Prochlorococcus marinus str. GP2: one gene and its partner. The protein of the gene in region 1 interacts with the protein of each later gene in a pairwise test. Links are inferred from orthologs where the notes say so. Each region holds a gene or a part of one and is shown on either strand. Other genes may lie near its edges.

Evidence for each region.
Region 2: the proteins of EU91_RS03390 (region 1) and EU91_RS07280 interact in binary tests that used the Escherichia coli proteins (3 or more experiments, as listed by UniProt). The link is inferred for Prochlorococcus marinus str. GP2 from one-to-one orthologs.

Annotation. Positions count from the first base shown.
Region 1 is NZ_JNAH01000005.1:66,058-75,402, reverse strand. The notes cover bases 3,857-6,656. They hold EU91_RS03390 (SufE family protein), read right to left. Parts: upstream 5,567-6,656; coding sequence 5,147-5,566; downstream 3,857-5,146. Other genes in these bases: bchI (magnesium chelatase ATPase subunit I), read right to left, coding at 6,652-6,656; ruvC (crossover junction endodeoxyribonuclease RuvC), read right to left, coding at 6,173-6,646; EU91_RS03395 (5-formyltetrahydrofolate cyclo-ligase), read right to left, coding at 5,606-6,163; EU91_RS03385 (homoserine dehydrogenase), read right to left, coding at 3,857-5,102. In the rest of the region: EU91_RS03365 (alpha/beta hydrolase), read left to right, coding at 1-881; EU91_RS03370 (ABC transporter permease), read right to left, coding at 878-1,900; EU91_RS03375 (ABC transporter substrate-binding protein), read right to left, coding at 1,893-3,464; EU91_RS03380 (hypothetical protein), read right to left, coding at 3,461-3,730; more of EU91_RS03385, read right to left, coding at 3,801-3,856; more of bchI, read right to left, coding at 6,657-7,740; EU91_RS03410 (RNA methyltransferase), read right to left, coding at 7,858-8,610; EU91_RS03415 (c-type cytochrome), read right to left, coding at 8,607-8,993; petG (cytochrome b6-f complex subunit V), read left to right, coding at 9,049-9,168; 16S rRNA (guanine(966)-N(2))-methyltransferase RsmD, read right to left, coding at 9,145-9,345. UniProt on the Escherichia coli protein: Participates in cysteine desulfuration mediated by SufS. Cysteine desulfuration mobilizes sulfur from L-cysteine to yield L-alanine and constitutes an essential step in sulfur metabolism for biosynthesis of a variety of sulfur-containing biomolecules.
Region 2 is NZ_JNAH01000003.1:59,991-69,535, forward strand. What follows is about bases 3,575-6,574. They hold EU91_RS07280 (aminotransferase class V-fold PLP-dependent enzyme), read right to left. Parts: upstream 5,702-6,574; coding sequence 4,448-5,701; downstream 3,575-4,447. Other genes in these bases: EU91_RS07285 (alpha/beta hydrolase family protein), read left to right, coding at 3,575-4,451; EU91_RS07275 (SufD family Fe-S cluster assembly protein), read right to left, coding at 5,701-6,574. Also shown: EU91_RS07305 (ABC transporter ATP-binding protein/permease), read right to left, coding at 1-1,134; EU91_RS07300 (hypothetical protein), read right to left, coding at 1,177-1,455; EU91_RS07295 (histidine triad nucleotide-binding protein), read right to left, coding at 1,502-1,843; def (peptide deformylase), read right to left, coding at 1,848-2,453; more of EU91_RS07285, read left to right, coding at 2,526-3,574; more of EU91_RS07275, read right to left, coding at 6,575-6,918; Fe-S cluster assembly ATPase SufC, read right to left, coding at 6,923-7,708; Fe-S cluster assembly protein SufB, read right to left, coding at 7,730-9,172; EU91_RS07260 (hypothetical protein), read left to right, coding at 9,268-9,545. UniProt on the Escherichia coli protein: Cysteine desulfurases mobilize the sulfur from L-cysteine to yield L-alanine, an essential step in sulfur metabolism for biosynthesis of a variety of sulfur-containing biomolecules.

The DNA of each region.
Region 1 (9,345 bases):
AAGAACTGATAATTTTTATGCCGGGACTTGGAGGCGAAATTAATAATTTCAAATGGCTAGGCAACGAATTGGCTAGAAGGGGTTGGCCAATAGCATTCATAGAACATAGAGGAAGTAATTTAAAAGCAATTACTGAAGTACTAGAGAGAGGAGCTTCAATTCCAGGGGGTGTAGACTTTTTCTTATATAGAATTAAAGACTTAGATGCTGTTTTAAAAGCTCATGAAAATGGGGAATTTGGTTTACTTAATAATTCTTATATTTTAATGGGACATTCACTAGGTGCTTTAATTGCGCTGTTATATGAGGGCAAAAAACCAAACGACCAACTTTATGAAATATGTAATACGGCATTAAAAGACTTTGCAATAACAAATTTATCAAAATTACTTCAATGTCAATTGAGCGATATACCATTCCCAGAGAAAAATAATGATAATAAAGCAAGTGCAATAATAGCTTTTAATGCGTTTGGAAGTTTAATATGGCAAAAAGAAAATAGTGCTGACATTAAGATACCAACTCTCCTTATAGGTGGGACATATGATCTTATTACCCCTTTGATGAATGAACAATTTAGTGTTTTTACTGCCTTAAATAACCCATCAAATAGGTTTCTAATTATTGAAGGAGCAAGTCATTTCTCTCCAATAAGAATAAATAAAAATTTTAAAGAAAATAATGACGTCTTCAAAATAAGAGAATCTTTTATTGGTACAAATCCAATACTAGTACAAGATTTATCTGCAAAATTTATAGTCAAATTTTTAGAAAGTATTAAAATCCAAGAGGTCCCTACAGTAATTAAAAACCAAAGAGATTTGGGACTTGATTTCCATCTTTTAGATCTTGAAAATATAAAAAAAGTTTCTAAAAATTAGTACTCTATTCTTGGATCTAAATAGGCAATTAGAATATCAACAAAGAGATTCAAAGAGACTATAAGCATAGAGGTAAAAATTACAATGCCTTGAACCAAGGTATAGTCCCTTTGAGAAATTGCTTCATGTAATCTTAAAGCAATCCCTGGCCATGAAAAAGTTACTTCAAACAATAGAGCACCCCCAGCTAATGAAGCTATTGTTAATCCAGAAATAGTGATGATTGGTAATAGAGCATTAGGTAAAGCATGATTTAAAAATATTCTTTTCCTAGATATTCCTCTACATATGGCGGCATTAACATAATCGCTTTTTAATGTCTTATCCAAATTGACTCTTAATGAACGGCTGAATATACCACTTAATAAAAAGCCAAGGGTAAAAGAGGGAAGTGCGAGATGATAAAGACTATCTTTCAAAGCAATAATATTATTTGAAAGAATACTATCTAGAACTAGAAAACCTGTAATTTGAGGTTGTTGCTGAAATATTGGAAATCTTCCTCCAATAGGGGAAATATTAAAAAATACAGAAAATAATAATTGCGCTAACATTGCTCCCCAAAATGGAGGGATCGCATATGTAGCAATCCCTAATATTCTCGCAATATAATCAGTCTTTTTCCCTCTATTTCTTAAGCCAATTAATCCCAATGGGAATCCTATTAATATTGCACTTAATATTGAAAAGAATCCAAGCTCAAGACTTGCAGGCAATGACTTAATAATAATATTTAGGACTGGCTCTTGGGTACTAAGAGATTGGCCAAAATCTAAGTGCAATATATTTTTAATATATGAAAAATATTGATTTATTAAAGGTTCATTTAGCCCCAATTTATTTCTTAGAAATTCCCTAGAAACCTCATCTGCACCAGATCCAAGTATGGCATCTACAGGATCGCCAGGCGCAACTCTTAATAAAATAAAAACTAATGAAGAAATTACCCATAACATTATCGGTATTAATGAAATTTTTAATAAGGAATAATTTATAAGTTTATTTAAATTTCTACTCATTAATTAACTCAAGATCACTCAATGAAATTATTCCTGCACCATTAAAAATAGGTTTTGATATTTTATTTTGTGACCATGCTTTTTGAGAAGATAACCAAATAGGAATATAAGGTATTGAACTTGCTGCTATTTTTTCAATTTCAACAAGTTTTTCTAATCTTTTAATTCCACTTATTTTTTCACTCTCAAGGAATAAACTTTCCACTCTATTAGATCCCCAAAAACTACCGCTATAAACTGACTCCCCATTTTTACATATGCTATCAACTATTTCATTACAACTTAATAGAGGGGTAAGATAGGCCTCTGGATCTGAATAAGCCCCAGTCCAATCGAGAAGAACTGCCGTATAAATTCCTAAACTTAGATTCTTATAAACTGTTGTAGATTCAACCCCATTGAGTTCAATGTCAATACAATCTTTCAAATAACTTTTAATTTCTTCTTGCCATGTCAGAGCAATAAGCTTGTCAGCTGGTACATTCGATCTATAAGTAAGAGGTATTTTTAAAATATTTCCATTACAAAAATTTTCTTTTTGCAATAGCCTTCTCGCTTCTAAATAATCATATTTAGGCCACAGTTCTTGATTATTCTTTTTTAATATCGGAGGAATAATTGATCTGGATGGCTTCCTTAATCCATAACTTACTTTCTCACTAATCAATTTTCTATTAAGACTTTTTGCCAAAGCCATTCTTAAATTAAGATTATTTAATGGATAAGAACTAGTTTTAAGGCTTATAAAACTTAATTCAGTAAAAGGGCTATTACCTTCATTAAATTGTTTATTTCTGCTTAAATTATTTAAACTCTTTATCTGACTATCATCAATTGAATTTGATAAAAGCACGTCAATTTGTTTACTTTTTAAAGCCCCAAAAAGAGAAGATGAATTTGAATATCCCACAAAATTAACGCCATTATTTAAGGGCTTTTCACCCCAATAATTCAAATATGGATCAATTGATTGAACTTCATTAGAAAAACTGGTCAGCACATACTTTCCGGCACCAACGAATTTTTCATTTAGAAACTTATCAGAATATTCTTTATAAAATGTAGGAGATATTGGAGTTAAATTTACTGAGGTAAGTAACCCATTTAAAGAACTTGATGGTTTATTCAAATTTATTATGACAGTATATTCACTTGGCGTTTCAATTGATTTAATCTTATTTCCTAGAATATAATTCATCGTTCCTATTCTTTTGAATCTATCAAAGGTAAACTTTATAGCATTTGAGTTAAATGCTGTTCCATCGTGAAAAAAAACATTATTTCTTAAATTAATAGTTATTTGAAGTCTATCCTTTGAAATAATTGGCATCCCTGAAGCCAATTCAGGGATTAATTCTCCATCAGAATTTAATTCATATAATGTGTCTCCTAGAGAACTAATTAATTGAATTGCTTTAAGAGTATTTGCTCTAGCTGGATCTAAAGATTCAATTTTTCCAGAACTTGCTACTGTGATTTTTTTAGATATTTTTTTTGAACCGCAAGAACTCTGTAAAAAAGAAATTAAAATAATAAATATTGATAAAAAAACTTTTTTTTTCATATTTTAAAATTACTTAATTTTTCTGAAGAATTATTTGAGCAGAAAGTTTGCAAGGTTATTTGACTTATTTCTAAAGCAAATGTTTTTTTAGAATTACAAGCAAAAGGCCACTCTCTCACCCAACAAATTTCTTTACCTATATTTAAACCAATTACTTGAAAAGTCTTATTGCTATTTTTAATTTTTACACAAGCACCTTTATAAAGGTTTTGAGAAAAATTTAAATTATTATTTTCATTATTATCTAATAGTTTTGAATGAATCATTAAGGCGCTTAAACCAAACACTTACTCTCTTCGGTTTACCAAGCTATAAAGAAATTTGCAAACTATTTTTTTAAATACAACTTAATTGACTTGCAATAATTTTGACTTCATTTAGGGAATTTATTTCATCTTTCGATCTCTCAAAATCTCCATTATTGACCTCATGAGTAATAACGACAATTTCAGCGTTGTCCTCACTTGCATCAAGTTGAACAATTGATTCTATTGATACATTATTCTTTCCAAAAATATCTCCAATCTTTCCTATAACACCTGGACTATCAAGACAAATAATTCTAAGGTAATTTTTTTTATTTATTTGTAGAGATTCGATGATATGACAGTTTCTCCAGAAATAAAAAGATAATAATGGATCGATTGAATTATTATTTTTTAATGAGGCGGCATGCAGATTTAATATATCTGATACTACTGATGCAGCAGTTGGGCCACTCCCTGCTCCTGGCCCATATAACATTATCTCTCCAAGAGGATCAGCCTCTATCAATAAGGCATTATTAACTCCCTTAACTGTTGCCAATGGATGAGATTTTGGAATCAAAGAAGGTCCTACCCAAATATTCAAAGCGAGTGAATCATTACAATTAATTCCTCCCCTTTCGGAGAATGCTAAAAGTTTTATTTCAAACCCTAATTTATTGGCATATTCGATATCCTTTAGATTAATTTTACTAATGCCCTCAGTATGAATCTCCTCTCTTTTGATTTTCCCTCCAAATGCAAGTTCACTAAGAATTGAAATCTTATCAGCAGCATCATGGCCCTCAACATCTGCAGTTGGATCAAATTCTGCATACCCAAGGCTTTGGGCCAGTTTTAAAGTCTCCTTATAATCAGCTTTTTCATTCGTCATCTTTGAAAGAATAAAATTTGTTGTGCCATTTATTATCCCAACCATTTTTTTTATGCTATTACTCTTTAATGATCTTTTTAAGGGTTCAATTATGGGAATCCCCCCGCAAACTGCCGCCTCTGACAATACATAAACTCCCTCTTTAGATGCAGTTTTATATATTTCTTCTCCATATCTTGCAATAACTGCTTTATTTGCTGTTACTACAGATTTACGTAATTTTAATGATTCCAGAATAATATCTTTCGCTAAATCAACCCCGCCCATTACTTCAACAATTACATCTATAGAGGGGTCATTAACTAATTTAAATGGATCATCAGTTAATAAATTATTATCTAGCTCAATATCCCTTTTTTTATTAAGATCTTTAACTGCTATTTTTGCAATTTCTATTTCTTTTAGTATTGGATGTGAATCGACCTCAGAACTTAATATTTTATAAATCCCTGAACCTACAGTTCCAAAACCTACAATCCCAATTTTGCATTTTCTCATTTTTTATTTCTTTTAACTTTGAGTTTAATTTTATATTATTAGGCCTACAAAAATTCATTGGCTTGAGACTGCATTTTCAATAAAATGTTTAAAAAACCATTTGATCGTGAAGGTGTTAAGCTTGCTTTCAAACCAGTATCTTCTATAAATTTCTTATCTATTTCAACAACTTCATTTGGTGTTAACTCATTTAATCCACTTATTAGAAAGGCCAACAAACCCTTTGTTATGAGTGCATCAGAATATCCTTCCCAAAATAATTTACCAGCCTTAATAGTTGCCTTAACAAAAACTTCTGAAACGCATCCCTCAACTTTATTTTCTTCAACAAGGATTTCACTATCTGGTTCTTTCATTTTTTTGCCTAACCACAAAATGTATTCATATTTTCTTTTTGGATCTTCTGATTTCTTCAACTTTTCTACTAATTTTGATAATTTATTGTATTTTTCCTGATTTTCCATTTTTTAAAACTATTAATTAATCACTTTATGAATCTTCTATTATACAAATATTTCTTTTTCTGTGATAAAGCCAGATAAAGGAATATCCCACTCAGCTCTGGTTAATGGCATCGTACTTACACAATTAGAAGTTAATACTCCAATGCATGGAACATTTCTCCAATCATTATTTCTCCTTAATTTATCAAAATAACCTCCTCCATAACCTAATCTTGTTAAATTTTTATCGACGGAAAGACATGGTACAAATATCAAGCTTATCTGCAAATGACTTAATGGGGAAGAGTTATTTGGACTAAGTATACCCTCATAATCTTTGGTAAGAGGTTTTTCGTCCCATGGATAAAATAACAACTCTTTTTTATCTTTACATCTAGGCAAAGCTAAAGTAAATTTTTTCTTGAGACTTCTTATATCAACTTCATTTTTTAGAGGCCAATATATGCCTATATAACCAACATTTTTATATCCCTTAACAAATGAATCAATATATAATTTTACATTTTTTTCTACATTTTCTCTTTGATTAAGAGAAATTCCATCTCTTAGTTTTCTAAACATATCCCTCTCCAATTTCTTATTTTCAAAGATTGTCATATTAAATTTTCAGTTAAAGCCATCCTCATTTAGTTTTGTGAGTGCTATAGCCAATGCATCTGCTGAATCATCAGGTTTTGGAGGATTTTTAAGATCTAAGTTATACATAACAGCATCAAGAATATCTTTCTTAGATGCCTTTCCAGACCCAGCAATTGTTAATTTTATCTGAGCAGGTGAATACTCACTAACATGAATTTTTTTAGAGGCCAATACCATCATAATCACGCCTCTAGCCTGCACCACACTAATGGTAGTGCTTGACCTGTAAAAGAAAAATTTTTCTACTGCCGCTGCAGTTGGGTTCCAATGATTTATTAATTCATTTAGATCTTGGAATATCTCATAAAGTCTATCTTCTTCTTTTTTATCTTTACCTGTCTCAATAACGCCGCAATCTAATAATATCTTTCTTTCATTTTCTATCTCTATTATTCCATAACCAACTCTAGCTAATCCAGGGTCAATCCCAATTATTCTCACTGTTATTAAGCTTCAGCAGACAATTGAAATTTTGAAAGATTATCTTTTACATCTAAATCAAATACTTTACAAAAAGCTTGAATAACTCTTTCACCTGAATCAACTTGTTCTAAGGGATCTTTTCTAAGTCTATGTCTTAAGGAACAAGAAATAACCCTTGCTATGTCATCTTCTTGCACTTCAGTTCTGCCCTCAAATGCTGCAATTGCCCTTGCAGACCTATTTGTAACAATATCTCCACGTAAACCATCCACATCTAGTTCCCCGCAGATTGCAGAAATATTTAATCTTAAGTCATCATCCATTTGAACAGAATTTAATATTTCTTGTGCTTTAATAACTTTTTGTTGAAGTTCATCCTGTTGTTTTTCAACACTCAATGAAAACTCATCAGGATTATCATCAAAAGAAGTTCTTTGATCAACTACTTGAACTCTTAATTCAGCATCTCTAACTGTCTTAACTTCAACGCTCATTCCAAACCTGTCCAATAGTTGAGGCCTTAATTCACCTTCTTCTGGATTTCCTGAACCAATTAGGACAAACCTCGCAGGATGTCGAACTGAGACCCCCTCCCTTTCAACTGTATTCCATCCAGAAGCGGCCGAATCTAAAAGTACATCAACTAAATGATCATCAAGTAAATTCACTTCATCAACATATAGCAAACCCCTATTAGCTTTTGCTAATAGACCTGGTTCGAAAGCCTTGACACCTTCGCTCAAAGCCTTCTCTATATCAATGGTTCCGCAAAGCCTGTCTTCAGTAGCTCCTAAAGGCAAGTCAACCATAGGTACTTGTTTTTGAATACTCTCTAGATTTTCTCCTTGAGTAATTTTTTCCAAAACTTCTTTACTTTGTAAATCAGGATCGACTAGTGAACTATTATATGGATCGTCTTTAACAACATCGATTGCTGGCAACAAATCAGCTAAGGCTCTGATTGTAGTAGACTTTCCAGTGCCTCTATCACCCATTATCATCACACCTCCAATTCTTGGATCAATAACATTTAACAAGAGAGCCAATTTCATTTCTTCTTGACCAATTACTGCTGTAAAAGGAAAAACTCTTCTTTTCTTTGTTGTAGGCACAGTTTTAGTTTTCTTAAATATTCAAATAATCAATAGATGCTACTTCAGAAAATGTTTTTAGTAAATATCCCTATCAAATTAAAACAAGAAGTGAATAATAACTAATCAAATTTATACTTACTTATTTTTTTTTGAACTGTTCAAAAACCAGTTTATTTGATGGACAATTCCTCTTAAAACATTTATTTCATGCGTAGATGTATTTGCCCTCAAAATAAAATTCTTAAATTTACTGATTTTTGCCTTGGAGGTATGTTTCAAGAGATATCCAACTTGCAAAAGCATTTCCTCTATCTCTATAAATGTATTATGCACTTCTTTCGATGATGCCAATTTAAAAACTTTTAATTCATTATTTAAATTCTTTTTAGAAGATTTATTTAATTCATACAAAACTATTGAAACAGCGTGAGAAAGATTTAATGAAGGATTATTCTTAGAAGTTGGAATATTAAAAGTTTTATTTGCTAGAAGCAATTCACTGTTAGTTAAACCTCTATCTTCTCTTCCAAATATAATTGCTAAATTATTTATCTTCTTAAATGATAATGTCCAATCAAATATATCTTCAGAAGATACAAAAAATGAATCTTTATTCACATCAATCCTTCCACAAGATGCTAGAACCAAATCACAATCAAAAATTGCTTTTTGAAGATCATTAAAAACCTTACAATGTTTAAGGAATTTTTGACCTTTAAGAGCCATTTTCTTTGCTTCTAAAGAAAATATGTCGCATTTAGGCGAAACAATTCTTAATTCATCAACTTCAAAATTACTGCATAATCTAGCAACGCTTCCTACATTTAAAGGGCCATTTGGTTCAACTAAAATTACTTTTAAATTAGAAAAATTTTTTCCCAAAATCATTCAAGGCTATGCAGATATTTTAATAAATTGGACATATTTACAGGATCAATTTCAAAACTTGGCATAGGAGGTGTCAGGCCTCCAGTAACCTGTTTTATTATCTCTTTATCATTCAAACGTTGTGTTATTGAGTGTAAGTCTGGGCCCACTAAACCTCTTGCTGTAATTCCATGACATCCAACACAATTTATCTTAAAAAGAGCATCTCCTTCCTCAGCAGAGCCATTAAGCTCAAGAGTTTCAATAATATATTTGTTATTTTCATGATGATTAACGAAAAATATTGAGAAACAAATCAATAAAACTCCAAATACAACAAAAACAATTTTTAAGAATTCTCTCTTAAAATCTCTTTCTGCTGCAGTTGATGAAGATGTTGACACAAAAAATAATCTCTATGTAACAATTGTGAATAAGAAATTCAAAAAAGGCAAAAAAATGATCGAGCCTCTTCTATGTGGAATTGTTTTAGGTTTAGTTCCAATAACTCTTCTTGGATTATTCGTAAGTGCATGGAATCAATACAGAAGAGGTTCAGGGATGCTGGACATTGATTAAAAATGTTAATCTTGACTGCCCATAATTCCTTATATCTATAGTTTCCCACAGAGTACTTTTTTTAATAAATAGATTTGGAGAATGTTCACAAATAACTGTTGAATCTTTTTTTAAAAGATTACAATTAAATAATTGATTTAAAACTAATTCATGGGAATCAGCATCGTATGGAGGATC
Region 2 (9,545 bases), on another replicon or contig:
ACCTCTAAAGTAAGGAATTGCCATTATTAGATATGGAAAGAAATTTCCAGCATAATTAATGGATCTTCTCATGACGTCTATTATTACTCTCCATATAATCAGTAAATTAAAGTTTCTCACCACTTCTCCTAATCGCCTTTCAGTTTCACTTCGCTCAGGATTCTCCCCAGAGTAAAAGGCTATTGATTCAGCATTATCTCGAATATGAACTAAGCCATATCGAAAATCTGCTTCATATCTGAGTTGATCAAAGTCAATCTTTACAAGATTTTTTCCAGCAATTAAAAGGATAGAAGTTGCAAATGCAGCGTAACCGAATAAAGAAAAAGTAAGTGTTGTACTAATACTCCATAAAATAAGAATATTAAGTGAAAATGTTAGTAGGGCATCAAAAATACCTAATGTGAAAGAAAGACTTTGACCGGTAAAAGCTCGAGTATCATCTGTGATTCTTTGATCAGGATTATCTACATCGGTTTGTTCTTCATCATTGGGATTTAATTGGTAATAGGCTTTATTGGTCATATAATCTTTGACTAAACTTTTTGAAAGCCATTCTCTCCAAATTATTCCTAATTTATATGTAAAAAATATTTGGGAAACACGTATAGGTAGAGCCACAGCGAAACAACAAGCGTAAATCCCTAATATCCGATAAAACCCATCTTCTTGTTTTTCTACTAAAGCATTTGTTAAATCTCTTGCTATGAAACCAATACCTGCGTTTATTCCGTTTACAGCTAAAAGCATTAATACAATTATCGCAAGGAATAACCAATGTAACCATCTTCGGTTTTTTAATTGACGTCTCAAGCTAAAAAAGCTGCCTGATCCAATTAGAAATAAGGCAGAGAAAAGCAATCCCCAGCTACCAGCCCAAATCGAATTGACAGTACTTACCACACCTCCAAAATACTTTTCAAGAAATATTGGTTGAAGGTTTTCAAAAAAACTAATTATGCCTGTAAGACCAACAAGTACTACTCCACCAACACAAAATAAAAGAGAAATCAAAAGCCATATGAATTGAAGTCCATTGCATTGATCTATTGGAAGAAAAAATGGCTGAGACAGCTTCCTTAATTTTTGTAATTGGTATAATATTTTGGATTTATTATTAACTTCTTTATTCATTACTCGACTAGTTTTATAGAATAAATTATAACTTTTAGCAGTCTATTGACCAAAGCCGATAAATGAAAGTGCCCAGTCAGGTAAATTTAAGTAATTTAAGATTGTAGTATTAAATTCATGAACTTTTGGGAAACATTTATCTAATACCCACCATAAGAGAAAAGGTAGATTAAATAAAATTTGTAATTGCCATTTATAAGTTAAAACCTTCCATATTTTTATTAATTTAGTTTTGAGAGAATCGTCTAGATCTTCCCAATTTTTTGAGACTAAATTGAATAAATTTTTGGATTTTGTATTTAAGGAATCTGGTGTATTCATTATGTTTTTACTTATTTATAACCCATAAACTTTTCTTTCGAGAGTTTTAACCTGGGGGCCAATTCATTTTTCTTCCAGATAAAAAATGAATATGTAAATGAAAAACTGTTTGTCCCGATTCTGCTCCAGTATTAATTACTGTTCTCCAATTAGTTAAATTTTTTGATTTAGCTATTTTGCTACCAACAAAAAGTAAATGCCCTAACAAATTTGCATCCTCTTCAATACAATCTAATAGGCTGATGATTGGCTTTTTTGGAATCACTAAAAAATGAAATGGTGCTTGCGCTTGGATATCGTTAAAAGCAATACAAAACTCATCTTCATAAAGCTTATCGCAGGGTATTTCTTCATTAATTATTTTTTGAAATATTGTAGTTTCAGTCATTAGATTAATTAATAGAAATTACATCTTCTTCGTTAAACCCTTCCTTTATAAGTTCTTTGTTTAAATCATCTTTTGATGTAACTCTATCAACAAATAGTATTCCGTTTAAATGATCCATTTCATGTTGAATACACCTCGCTAGAAGTCCATCGGCTTTCATTTTCCGTGGTCTACCCATTTCATCCCTAAATTTTAATTTAATAGTTGATGGTCTTACTACATTCAAATAGACGCCAGGTATACTCAAACAGCCTTCTTCGTATGAATTAAGAGTTGTTCCAAAGTCTGTAATTTCTGGATTGATTAATATTAAAGGTTCTGCTGCTGAATCTTCAAAATTTACATCTATCACAAGAAGCTCCTTGTTGATGCCAATTTGTGGTGCGGCAAGTCCAATTCCTTTAGCTGCATACATGCTTTGAAGCATTTCTCTAGCAAGTTTTCTAATCGATTCGTCAACTTTAGTGATTCTTTTGGAATTTTTTCTCAACACATCATCACCAAGTTTATAAATATCTAGAGATGGCTTACCTGTTTGTTCTTTTGCAATTTTTTCTGAGCTTCCACTTGTTCTTGACTTTTTTGCAAGTTGTGAAAAATGGTTTGCCACGTTAAAAAGTTTTTAATTAAGAGTTTAGCTATAAAAATACTAGCACTTTAATTTACTTTCTTTATATTTTAAATGAGTAATGATGATAAGTTAAAAGTTAGGCAAACTGAATCTAAAAAAAATGCTTACAAGGAATTAACTATTATTAGGGATATCATTTTTTGGATTGATGTTGTTGGTGAAGGTCAAAATGAGAATGCTATTTTTGCAAGACCATTTAATGATAAAGGGGCGTTTCCTCAGAAATTAACAAGTAAAAAGCATAATATTAAAAATAATTTTCATGGATATGGTGGTAAAGCATATAAATGTATAAATTTTAAAAATAATTTTTATTTAATATGGATAGATCAGATTACTAAGGCAGTATGGTTTCAAATTTTTAAAGAGGCAGCGTCAAATTATAGAAGTCAAAATATATATCTCGATTCAGTTCAAGAACCTAGACAACTATCTAAATCAATTGATGGAAATTTCGATTCTTCATTTGTCATTTCTGAAAAAAATTTTTTGTATGGAATTTGCGAGATAAATAATAGAGATTATTTATTTTCTTTAAATTTAAAAAAAACTAAACAAGATATTCATCGAATTAAAAAATTTAAAAATTTTGCTGGAGAATTATCTTCTAATACTTCTGCTAGATTACTTTCTTGGATAGAGTGGGATTCTCCATATATGCCCTGGGACAAAAATGATCTGTTTTTTGCTCAAATAGATCTAGATGGAGAGGTACAAAAAATAAAAAAATTCTCAAATAAGCTTATAAATGCGAAAAAAAACGTTTCTTTTTTTCAACCCTATTGGATAAGTGAAACACTTTTAGTATGTTCTGAAGATAGTTCTGGATGGTGGAATTTGTTGTTTTTAGATATTAATGAAATTGAGAATATTTTTATTAAGAAAAGAGTAGAGAGAAATTTGCTTGAATATGGAGCACCACAATGGGTCTCCGGAATAACATTTTTTTCAGGGACTATAAAAAATTTATTTTGCCTAGCAAAAAAAGAAAATAATTTAATAGTGGAACAATATAAAAATCTTAAATTTGTTAAGGAATTTTCTACTCCTTTTACTTCAATAAGTGATTTCAGTGTTTTTCGAAAAAAAGTTCTTTTAAAAGGTTATGGATCTGATTTTTTGGGAATTGTATTTGAAATTGATTTTGAAAAAAAAGTTTTATCAAATTTTTCTGAGCAGATATTTTTTGATCATATAAAAGATTGTTCAAAACCTGAAACATTTTGGTTTAAAGGTTTTGAGGCTCAATCTACTCATTCTTTTCTTTATAAGCCGCTTGTTGAAAATTTTAGAAAGCCACCGCTCCTTGTTAGAGCACATAGCGGGCCAACTTCATGTTTTGATGGATCATATAATTCTGAAGTTCAATATTGGACGTCGAAGGGATTTTTTGTTGCTGAAGTCAATTATGGAGGATCATCAGGATTTGGCAAAGAATATAGAGAGAGGTTGAATTCTAAATGGGGTATTGTTGATTCTTATGATTGCAAATCACTAGCTCTTGAATTGATTAAATCAAATCAAGTTGATAGTGAAAAAGTAGTAATTTTTGGGAATAGTGCTGGTGGTTTAACTGCCCTGAATTGTTTATTATGTGGGTCTATTTTTAAAGCAGCAATTTGTAAATATCCTGTTATTGATTTGAAGGATATGCATTACAACACTCATAGATTTGAAAAAGATTATTTAAATTCTTTGATAGGAAATTATGCAAAAAACCATGATAATTATATTAATAGATCCCCGATAAATTATATTAACAAAATAAAAAAACCTATCTTATTGTTTCATGGAAAAAAAGATGCAGTTATTTCTTATAAACAAACTTTAAAAATTCAAGAAATTTTGATTCAGAATAATAAATATTCAGAAGTTATTTTTTTTGATAATGAAGGGCATGGTTTTAGAAATATTGAAAATAAAGAAGTAGTAATGAAAAAATCTCAGGAATTTTTAAAAAATGCTTTGAATATTTAAGAATTGATTTTTAGAAAATCAATAGTATCTTTTAATTTTTCTATAAAAATATCAATTTCTTCCTTATTGGTTGTGAAATTCATGCTGATCCTAGCTGTTGATTTAATTCCAATGTGTCTGTGAAGAGGTTGACAGCAATGGTGGCCACTTCTGATGCAAATTCCTTTTGAATCAAGAATTTCAGCAATATCATTTGAATGTATATTTTTTATATAAAAGGTGGCAAGTGAGGCTCTGTCTGGGTCTATCTCCGGCGATGGACCTATGATTTCAATATTTTCTATTTGATTTAATTTTTCAAATAAATATTTAGTAATAGTCTTTTCATATTCATGAATTTCATTCAATCCAATATTTTTAATATAATTAATTGCTTCTGCAAGACCTATTGCTTCTGCAATGGCAGGAGTTCCAGCTTCAAATTTGTGTGGTAGCTCTGCCCAAGTACTTGTTTCTTCAAAAACATCTTGAATCATTTCGCCACCTCCAAAGAGAGGAGGAATTTTTTCTAGGATTTCTTTTCTTGACCAGAGGAAACCAATACCTGTAGGACCGCATAGTTTATGTCCTGATCCAGCTAAAAAATCTATATTAAGATCAATTACATCCATTTTTTGATGCGCCAAACTTTGGCATGCATCTATTAACACTAAAGAACCTTTTTGTTTAGCTAATTTAGTTATTTCTTTGATTGGATTACAGCACCCTAGTGTATTACTAACATGTACTAGGCTAACAAGTTTAGTTTTAGATGTAAGTTTTGATTTAAAGTCTTCTATATCTAATTTCCCATCTTTATCTATACCGATAAATTTTAATTTGCATTTATTTTTTGCTGCAATCATTTGCCATGGAACAATATTGCTATGATGCTCCATTATTGATAAGAGAATTTCATCGTTTTCTTTTAATGAATATTCTCCCCAAGATCTAGCTACTAGATTGATTGCCTCAGTAGCATTTCTTGTGAAAATAATTTCTTTTGCTGAATTCGCTTTTATATATTTGCTGATTAAATATCGTGCATTTTCAAATTCTTCTGTTGCTTTAGTACTTAATTGATGTGCCCCTCTATGTACATTGGCATTAAAGTTTTTGTAGTATTCATTAATTTTTTCTAAGACTTGTATTGGTTTTTGTGTGGTTGCAGCATGGTCTAAATAAATAATTTGCTCATTACAATTTAAGTTCTTATTTAAAAGAGGAAAGTCTTTCTTAGTTATTTCAGGAAAATTTTGTATTGTTTCCATTAAGCCTCATTTAAAAGTTTATCAAGCAAATCCCATTTATCTTTTGAAATGGGAATAAATGAAATTATTTCTTGAAAGTAAGAACTTAATTGTAGTTTACTTGCTTCTGTTAATGTGATACCTCTTGTTCGCATATAAAAAAGTTCTTCTTCATTTAGTTGCGAAATTGTAGCTCCATGTTTGCATTTGACATCATCAGCAATTATTTCTAATTGAGGTTTGGTATCTATTTGTGCGAGATTTGATAAAAGTAAATTTCTGCTTAATTGGGAAGCATCAGTTCTCTGGGCAATTTTCGGAACTATTATTGAACCTTCAAATATTGCATGTGATTTATCATCAGCAAGTGATTTATTAATTTGATCTAGAAATCCATTTGGGCCATTAAATTCAATTTTTGCATAGGTTGAAATTTGCTCATCTTTTTTGGTTATTTGCATACCTTTGATATTTGTTTTAGCGTTTCCCTCAGATTGTTTAATACTAATTTCAAATCTCGCGTAATTGAATTTGAAATGTAAAGATCCTAAGTTGTAAGCACTATTTTTTTGTTGAATTACATTGAGAGAATTTAATAGATTGGATCTGTTTTCACCGTAAGAAACAACACCATGATTTATGGAACTATTTTCTTTCAAGCAAAAGAAAGTTGATTGAGATAATGAAGAGTTTTCTTTACCAAGATTTACTTGTAATAATTCAATATCACAATTCTTTTCTAAAAATATTACGAGGGTTTTTGCTTTTAAAGAATTTCTTGATGCATTACTAAAAATTTCAATAGGAGGAATTTTTGATCCATTTATTTTTAATCCCAAAATATTATTTTTACAACTTAAAGACAGATTTAGTAGGTCACTCCAATTTTCGTTTTGCTTAAAAAAAGATATCTGTTCCTTGATATATTTTTGTAATTCATCCTCACTTAATTGCTGTATTGAATAATTTTTCTCTATTAATTTAATTTGGTAATTCTCACCAATTATTAATCTAATATTACTTTGAGAATTTTTCGGATATGGTATATCAAATTTTGAATCTTTTTCATTAACTGAGTAATCTAAAAATTTTGACAATTTTGATTTATTTGAAAGCCTCCATAGTTCACTTTTAAGATTAGGGAAAGGGTTTGATTGTAATTTATGAAGACAGATTTTTTGTATTTCTGTTAGATTATCGTCCGCTTTATTATTTTTTATTTTTTCAATAATTTCCATTTGTTTAGGTCTCTTTTATAAAGTTATCAGTCCATTCATACCCTTTTTCCTCAAGTTCTAGAGCAAGATCACTCTCACCAGTTTTTATGATTTGACCGTCTGACATAACATGGACATAATTTGGTTTAATTTCATTTAATAATCTTTGATAGTGGGTAATAAGTATAATTCCAGTTTGTGTATTAGATATTTTTTTAATTCCTGATGCCACAATTCTTAAAGCATCGATATCTAGACCAGAATCGGTCTCATCTAATATCGCTATCTTGGGCTCAAGTAAAGCCATTTGCAGAATTTCATTTCTTTTTTTTTCACCTCCGGAAAAGCCTTGATTGACACTCCTTGACAGGAATGCATGATCCATTTTCACAATTTCTAACTTTTCTTTAACTAATTCTTCAAAATCAAAAGTATCCAATTCTTCTTTGTTGAGGAATTTCCTTCTAGCATTAGTTGAAACTCTAAGAAACTCAAGGTTACTAACACCTGGAATCTCAATTGGATATTGAAAACCAAGAAAAATTCCTGATTGAGATCTCTCTTCAGGTTCTAGAGAGTTGATGTTTTCACCTAAAAATTTTATGTCGCCATTTGTAATATTATACGAGGGATGTCCTGCAATGATTTTCGAAAGAGTACTTTTGCCACATCCATTTCTTCCCATAATGGCATGGATTTCTCCTGGATAGACAGTAAGTGAAACCCCTTTTAAAATTGGAAGATTTTCAGTAGATGCGGAGAGATTTTCAACTTCTAAAATCGGATCTGATTCTTTCATTTTACTTTGCATTTCAGTTTAGAAATTGATTAATTAACCTACTGATCCCTCTAGTTTAAGTGCCAGTAACTTATCTGCTTCAGCAGCAAATTCCATAGGTAATTGATTAAATACATCTCTGCAAAAACCGCTAACCATCATAGATACTGCCTCTTCAAAATCTATACCTCTGCTTTGGAGATAAAAAAGTTGGTCTTCTGAGATTCTACATGTGCTTGCTTCATGCTCAATTTCAGAATTGGGTTGTTGAGATTTGATGTAAGGAAATGTATTTGCAGAAGCTTGATCCCCTATTAACATTGAATCACATTGACTGTAATTTCTTGATCCTGTAGCTTTTGTTCCCATTTTGACAAGACCTCTATAGCTATTTTTTGAGTTACCTGCACTAATACCTTTGCTAACAATAGTTGATTTGGTCTTAGGACCAATATGGATCATTTTTGTGCCGGTATCTGCTTGCTGAAGATTATTGGTGAGAGCCACTGAATAAAATTCACCTACAGATTCTTCCCCTAAAAGAAGACAGCTAGGATATTTCCATGTAATTGCAGACCCTGTTTCAACTTGAGACCAGCTAATTTTACTTCTCTTACCTAAACATTTACCTCTCTTGGTGACAAAATTAAAAATTCCGCCAATACCTTCTTCATCACCAGCATACCAATTTTGCACTGTTGAATATTTTATTGAGGCGTCGTCTAATGCTATAAGCTCTACAACTGCTGCATGTAGGGTATTTGTATCAAACATTGGTGCTGTACAACCTTCTAGATAGCTTACAGAACTTGATTCTTCAGCAATGATTAGTGTTCTTTCGAATTGTCCTGAATCTCCACTATTAATCCTGAAGTAGGAAGATAGATCCATAGGGCAGGTAACACCTTTTGGGATATAAACAAAAGAACCATCACTAAAAACTGCAGAATTTAGTGCTGCAAAATAATTATCACTAGCTGGCACTACTGTACCTAAATATTTTTCAATCAAATCCGCGTGATTTTTTACTGCTTCACTAATTGAGCAGAATATAACTCCATGTTCAGCAAGTTCTTCCCTAAAAGTTGTAGCTATAGAAACACTATCAAAGACAGCATCTACTGCTACATTTGTTAGTTTTTTTTGCTCCGTAAGGGGTATTCCTAATTTGTCAAAAGTCTCAAGAAGTTTGGGATCAACTTCATCTAAGCTAGAAATTTTCTCTTTTTGCTTAGGAGCAGAGTAATAAATAATATCTTGATAATCGATTTGTTTATATCCTAATCCTGCCCAATCAGGCTCTTTCATTTTTTGCCATTTTTTAAAGGCTTTTAATCTAAAATCAAGAAGAAATTTTGGTTCTTCTTTTTTCTGTGAAATTAATTTTATAATATCTTCATTTAATCCCTTCTCTATTTTTTCAGTTTCAATATCAGTAACGAAACCATATTTGTAAGGCTCTTTTACTACATCTTTAACTAAATTTTCGTTGACCATGTTATCAAAAATAACCTATTACAATTAGCTTTATATACTTTAACGAAAGATTCCCCCAATATTGAGTTTTTTTCCTTTATTAAAACTAAAAATTAATGTCTAATCATCTTGATCCCTTGTCTAACCCCTTAAACATAGAAATTATTCAAGAAATTGATAATCTTGATCTACCTATAATGCAGAAACACCATTTAAGAATACTTGCTCATTGCCTTCAGATTTTAAAAACTATCAATGTAGATAATAGTTCGGAATATAAAAATAAAAATCCCCTGAGAGCATGGTGTGATAGCCAATCCAAAAAATTTGATGATAAAAAATTTAGTGATCTTTTTTATGAGCAGTTAGAATCCACTTCAAAAAAATTAAGTAC